3 regions of the Hafnia paralvei genome follow, and region 3 is predicted to be linked to each of the others. Evidence: predicted binding sites of a transcription regulator. Region 3 holds the regulator's gene; each other region holds the start of a gene.
The links. Region 3 encodes CRP, which controls carbon source genes, mostly activating them, when cyclic AMP is high. Its sites were predicted from a motif close to ATGTGANNNNNNTCACAT; they were not measured.
Positions count from the first base shown of each region.

Region 1 (2,277 bases), 1.1 Mb from region 3:
CTACGCCGCCGGTGGAGTGCTTATCCACAATAGGACCATTCAGGTTCAATGCCTTCCAGTCCAGAACGGTACCGGAATCACGCATCGCCATCGTCAACGCAACGCGTTCAGGCATGACCATATCGTGGAAGAAAATGGTCATCGCTAAAGCGGCAATTTGACCTTCAGAGATTGTATTGTCGCGAATGCCATTGATGAAAAAGCGAATTTCTTCTTCACTCAGAGCATGTCCATCACGTTTTTTACGAATAATTTCTTGTGCCAGGAACAAGGTTGTATCCCCCTGCTGATTTATATCTTCTTTCGTTGAGTCAAAGCTCAAGACATCAGATATAGGTGTAGGTTAAGAGGTATGTTCTGCGGAACGCCCCGCATCATCTATTCAATTCAAGTACTAACAATGACCGCGACGAAACCGTCGCGGCAAAAGATTCGCTTAATCTCTCATTCATTGACGCTGTTGCATGAGAAACCATGCAGATCAGCGTCAAGAACCAGCAGACTTAGTAAGCGCTGCCAGTGCCTTTGGTGTCATAGCCCAGCGTTTTCAGCAGGCTAGCCAACAGGCTGGAAGCACCGAAGCGGAAGTGGCGGGAATCAGCCCAGTCATCGCCCAGCAGACGACCTGCCAGAGCCAGATATTCGGCAGCATCTTCAGCGGTACGTACGCCACCCGCTGGCTTAAAGCCAACGGTTTTGCTGACGCCCATATCGCGGATCACGGTCATCATGATTTCAGCGCTTTCTAAAGTCGCGTTAACAGGCACTTTACCGGTTGACGTTTTGATGAAGTCAGCGCCCGCTTTGATAGAGATTTCAGACGCTTTACGGATCAGTGCGGCATCTTTCAATTCGCCAGTTTCGATGATCACTTTCAGCAATACGCCAGCTTCGTTACAGGCGTCTTTGCAAACTTTAACCATGTCGAAACCAACCTGCTCGTTGCCAGCCATCAGTGCGCGGTATGGGAATACCACGTCAACTTCGTCGGCACCGTAAGCGATAGCCGCTTTGGTTTCCGCCAGAGCAATAGCGATGTCATCGTTACCGTGTGGGAAGTTGGTTACGGTTGCGATATGAATTTCAGGGGTGCCTTGTTCGCGCAGCGTTTTACGCGCGATAGGAATGAAACGTGGATAGATGCAAACTGCTGCGGTATTACCAACTGGGCTTTTTGCCTGATGGCACAAGGCGATCACTTTTTCATCAGTGTCATCTTCGTTCAGAGTGGTCAGATCCATCAACTGTAACGCACGTTTTGCAGCAACTTTTAAATCAGTCATTTTACTCTCCAACTTGGCTGAACTGGCTTGGCCGAGATTCAGACACAATGATTTAGGGTTCGGAGGCTTCACTGTTCACGTTAAACGCGTAAGCCTTGAAGGTATCCCAATACGTTGGCGAGCGGACTTGGTTCCTTGAAGATACTGTTCCGGCTAAAGACCGGAAAGCAACTGAGATCCTTCTCACCGCATATGGCCCTTCATGGTCAACATCATATGTTACTATTTGAACAAAAACCCTCCGTCACATTTGTGCTCAACATCACAGTCAATGAAAAACAGACTGTAACGTCACGAGATTATATGTGATTAGCATCACGAAATAACCTCTTATATCGATGAAAAAGGCATTACCTTCTACCAGCCTATATCAGGATCAATAGATTGCCAGCTCATCATCTTTAGAATGACGGTCAAACAGGACTATTGCCCGCAGAGAGGCGTTATGACAAATTCCATCGATACGACTTCACTACCTTCTTTCTTACAGCGTTGCCAGCAAATTGCCACTAGCGAAACGCTCTCTCCAGAGCAAAAACGTCACTTTTTAGCTCTTGAGGCCGAGAACGCATTACCCTATCCAAGTCTACCGCCAGAGGCGCGTCAGGCACTGGATGACGGCGTAATTTGCGATATGTTCGAAGGCCATGCTCCGTACAAACCACGTTACGTTCTGCCGGATTACGTCAAGTTTCTGGCACAGGGATCGGAGTATCTGGAGCTAGAGCCAGCACAGGATTTTGACGACGCCTTGAATATGCTGTGCATCCTGTACCACCATGTTCCTTCCGTCACATCGATGCCGGTGTTTCTCGGTCACTTAGACAGCTTACTGCTGCCTTATGTTGGAATTCTAACAGAAAACGAATTATATATCCGCATAAAACGTTTCTGGCGTTATCTGGATCGCACTTTACCTGATGCCTTTATGCACGCTAACATCGGGCCTAGCGATAACATACTGACGCGTCTGATTTTACGCGTAGATGCAGAG
Region 1 covers NZ_CP083737.1:744,221-746,497, reverse strand. The annotation lists gene deoA (thymidine phosphorylase) at 1-271, opposite strand, end outside; gene deoC (deoxyribose-phosphate aldolase) at 504-1,283, opposite strand; gene K9N75_RS03455 (YjjI family glycine radical enzyme) at 1,729-2,277, shown strand, end outside.
Region 1: deoC (deoxyribose-phosphate aldolase) is a predicted target of CRP. The motif match lies at 1,534-1,551, and genes of this name have one in related genera.

Region 2 (2,277 bases), 1.6 Mb from region 3:
AATAGGTAAATATTCTTATTTTGAATCACTGCCTTTTAGCTTATCGTGCTAAGAACCACGACTGTCGATGTTCCCACGTTTTCTTATTCAGCTAATTCACTCGCGCTTTGTAGCCAGTTCTCCCATACCCGAACCGGATGGTGTTCTAGACAATAAGGTTATTAACGCGGGAGATAACTCATGCTGGAACAATTGAAACAACAGGTGCTGGCGGCCAATCTGGCGTTGCCAAAATATGGTCTGGTCACTTTCACTTGGGGCAACGTAAGTGGGGTTGATCGCGCAAGTGGACTGATGGTCATCAAACCATCAGGGGTGGATTACGAAGGAATGGGTATTGATGATATGGTCGTGGTCGATATCGTTTCCGGTGAAGTGGTGGAAGGTAAATGGAAACCATCGTCAGACACCGAAACTCATCGCGGGCTTTATTTGGCATTCCCTCATATTGGCGGAATTGTGCATACGCACTCGCGGCACGCGACGATTTGGTCACAGGCTGGTTTGGACATTCCCGCTTGGGGAACAACACATGCTGATTATTACTATGGCAACATTCCCTGCACACGCTTAATGACTGAGTCAGAGATTCAGCATGATTATGAGTGGAAGACAGGTCAGGTGATAATTGAAACTTTCCAGCAATCTCATCTAGATCCCGATCAGATGCCTGCTGTGCTCGTTCATTCACATGGGCCATTTGCTTGGGGTAAGGATGCGTTAGACGCAGTGCATAATGCTGTGGTATTGGAGGAGGTGGCGTATATGGCTATTTTTACGCGTCAGCTTAGCCCACAGCTGTCGGATATGCAGCAAGAACTGCTCGACAAGCATTACTTACGCAAACATGGAGCGAATGCATATTATGGGCAGTAGTGGCAGTCTATCGTTAGCAAAAAGAGCGCATAAGCGCTCTTTTTTTATGCTCTCATAATCGATTAACTAACTGATTTTATATAGAAATAATAACTCCCATCAACAAAGTTGGGGCTAAAGGCAATTTAGCTCAAGCCTGTCAGTGCATCAATAACTGTTACATTTCTGTTATCTATTCTCATGGTGATTGTTTTGATGCTAATTAATTATGAGATATAGATCACACAAGAAGGTTTTGTGCGCTGGCTCACATTGCAAGTTTATGTAAAGCCGCTGACAATGTTACCGATAACAATTACCGGTAACATTGGCGAAGAATAGTTATTCGGCGCCAACCAACCATTCAATGTCTGGAGCCAATCTATGAAAAACACACTAAAACCTCACCATGTGTATGTCGTGATGGGCGTATCTGGCAGCGGCAAATCTGCTGTCGCAAGCGCAGTGGCTCAAAAATTGTCGTGTGGTTTCCTAGATGGCGATTTTCTACACCCGCGTAGCAACATTAATAAAATGTCCGAAGGTCATGCGCTGAATGATGAAGACCGTGCTCCGTGGCTGAGTGCTTTGAACGACGCTGCATTTGCCATGCAGCGCACCAACGATGTATCCGTAATTGTCTGCTCTGCACTGAAAAAACGTTACCGCGACCGACTGCGTGAAGGTAACGCTAACCTCTCATTTATCTATATGGATGGCGATTTCGATCTCATCGAATCACGTATGAAGGCCCGTAAGGGACACTTCTTCAAACCTCAAATGCTGGTTTCTCAGTTTGAAGCACTGGAAGTGCCTAACGCGGATGAACAGGATGTTTGCGCCATTGATATCAATCAGCCACTCGACGCGGTCATTGCTGACACGTTGAAACACATCCAACAACGTTCGATTCAGGAATAAATCTGTGGATACCATGACTCTCGTCGGCACCGCTGTCGGCTCTGTATTGCTATTACTCTTTTTAGTCATGAAAGCACGATTGCATGCTTTTGTGGCACTGATGCTGGTCTCTATTGGTGCTGGTATTTTCTCAGGCATGCCATTGAGCAAAATTACTCAGGCTATGCAGGATGGTATGGGGGGCACCCTTGGCTTCCTGACTATCGTTGTCGCGCTAGGCGCAATGTTTGGCAAAATTCTGCATGAAACAGGGGCGCTGGATCAAATCGCCGCTCATCTGCTGAAAAGCTTTGGCGAAAAACGCGCTCACTATGCGCTAGGGATTGCGGGTTTAGTCTGTGCACTACCGCTGTTTTTCGATGTCGCCATTGTATTGCTGATTGGCGTGGTCTTTGCCGTAGCGCGTCGCACTAACGGTAACGTTGTCAAAATGGCGATCCCACTGTTTGCTGGCGTGGCCAGCGCTGCTGCGTTCTTGTTGCCTGGCCCCGTACCGATGTT
Region 2 covers NZ_CP083737.1:2,791,944-2,794,220, reverse strand. The annotation lists gene araD (L-ribulose-5-phosphate 4-epimerase) at 181-876, shown strand; gene gntK (gluconokinase) at 1,240-1,776, shown strand; gene gntU (gluconate transporter) at 1,781-2,277, shown strand, end outside.
Region 2: gntK (gluconokinase) is a predicted target of CRP. The motif match lies at 1,085-1,102, and genes of this name have one in related genera.

Region 3 (2,277 bases):
TGCTGTGTAGACATCAGATTGCGCTGATAGAGAGGACGCTGACGAACTAGCAATCGAGCTACACGGCTAAAATGGTAATAGCAAAACTTTCCAACGGGGTTATCTGGGTGCTGATTAGCCAGCTTTTCCAGCGCGGCTAGCTCGTTATCCATCGAAAAATGTTTGGGGTAGCGGTGATACAGAATATCGCCAGCCACCGTTCTGAGCCTCTCTGATATGACTTGAGCGTTGCGGCGCAAAATAGCTTCAGCCTGACTTTTGGCGACTAGGCTTTGCACTTCATCGGGCTGAGATAAGCTAACGGTAATATGTTCTTGAAGATCCAATGCAACTTGAAAATAGCGCAGTAGACGTTTGTACTCAGGATTATGCACCAGAGATAACATGTGCATTTGTTGGTAGAGCTGGGTAATTAAGTCCATCACTTTTTGCTGGCGCTGTAGCAGCGGCGGCAAGGCCGTTTCTGGATCGATATGCTGAGTTAGCAAGCTATATTTGGCGTCCATATAGTCGCCTAGCTGCGTGTAGAGCTGGCTGAGATTTTCTCGGATCGGCTGCCCTTTCCATAAGAGAAACCAGAACCAAGTAAAAGCGCCATACCAGATGGTGCCAACAATATACAGCAGTGGCCCGTGCCAGATGGGAACTGTTCCAGCCATACTTAGCGTAAATATCGAAGCGACGAGTGCTGCGGGAAGAAGCCTAGCGTGTAGGGGGCTGATCTCACCGTTAACACCGAGCAGTAACGCAAGCCCAAGCATGATAAGCGGCAGCGGAATTTGCCATAGCAGGCATTGTTGTAACAAGAAACTGGAAAACGCGAATAGGCTGCCGCCAACGATTAATCGTTTGATGAAGCGCTTATGAGGAGTATCGAGCCCTGCAATGTTGCAGCAGGCTGGTACCAAAGAAAACATTAGACCAAGCTGTAGATTGCCGGTCAGTAGGCCAAATAAAACAGGGAGGCACAGCACCAGCGTTTGACGCAGTGCATAGTTGACTTCCGGGTGGTAGATAAACCGCCGCCACATAATGAAAGAAACCCGTGCAGCGATGCTACACGGGCATCATTTATCAGCGAGTGCCGTAAACGACGATGGTTTTTCCGTGCGCGGAGATCAGATTTTGATCTTCCAGCATCTTCAGAATGCGACCAACGGTTTCACGGGAGCAGCCAACGATCTGGCCGATTTCCTGACGAGTAATCTTGATCTGCATACCATCTGGATGAGTCATGGCATCTGGCTGTTTTGCCAGATTCAGCAGCGTCTGTGCAATACGGCCAGTCACGTCTAAGAACGCAAGGTTGCCCACCTTTTCAGAGGTAACCTGTAAGCGGCTAGCCATCTGAGCAGAAAGGCGCATCAGAATATCTGGGTTAACCTGAATCAGTTGGCGGAATTTCTTGTAAGAAATTTCAGCAACTTCACAGGCTGTTTTTGCACGAACCCAAGCGCTACGTTCTTGTCCTTCCTCAAATAAGCCCAGTTCACCAATGAAGTCGCCCTGATTAAGATAGGAAAGGATCATTTCTTTACCTTCTTCATCTTTAATCAATACTGCAACGGATCCCTTAACGATGTAGTACAGGGTTTCCGCCTTCTCGCCTTGGTGGATCAGGGTACTTTTGGACGGATACTTGTGGATATGGCAATGAGACAAGAACCATTCAAGAGTCGGGTCTGTTTGCGGTTTGCCGAGAACCATTCGCTATTATCCTCTGTTGTTATCGCGGCCCTAATATCGGGATACTGATCCAGACAGTGTGCTTATTGTGGCACGGGGCTTTGCTTATTAACTTGTTATAGCACTGCATAATCGAGATATAGAGTAATAGGCTAAGGTAATTGTTTCCTAGAGTTATTGATCTATACCCGTTTCAATCCATAAAGATCCATTTCGGCATAGTTTGTAGCACAGCTTTGTTCAGGTGTCTCGTGTTGTCTCGCTTCAGCATCAGAAGTGAGGCCTCGGATTGCCTGTTTTTTACAGAAAGCGTAGTCTGATGACAGAATTTAACCAAAGGGGCGATAAACATGCAGGCACGAGTGAAATGGGTTGAAGGAATGACTTTTCTGGGCGAATCGGCTTCAGGACATCAGATTCTTATGGACGGAAACGCTGGTGATAAAGCGCCAAGCCCAATGGAAATGGTATTGATGTCAGCAGGGGGGTGCAGTGCCATTGACGTAGTTTCCATTTTACAGAAAGGACGATTGGACGTGCGCGATTGTGAAGTCAAATTGACGTCTGAACGTCGCGAGGAAGCTCCGCGCT
Region 3 covers NZ_CP083737.1:4,351,654-4,353,930, reverse strand. The annotation lists gene K9N75_RS20210 (YccS/YhfK family putative transporter) at 1-1,031, opposite strand, end outside; gene crp (cAMP-activated global transcriptional regulator CRP) at 1,075-1,707, opposite strand; gene K9N75_RS20200 (OsmC family protein) at 2,037-2,277, shown strand, end outside.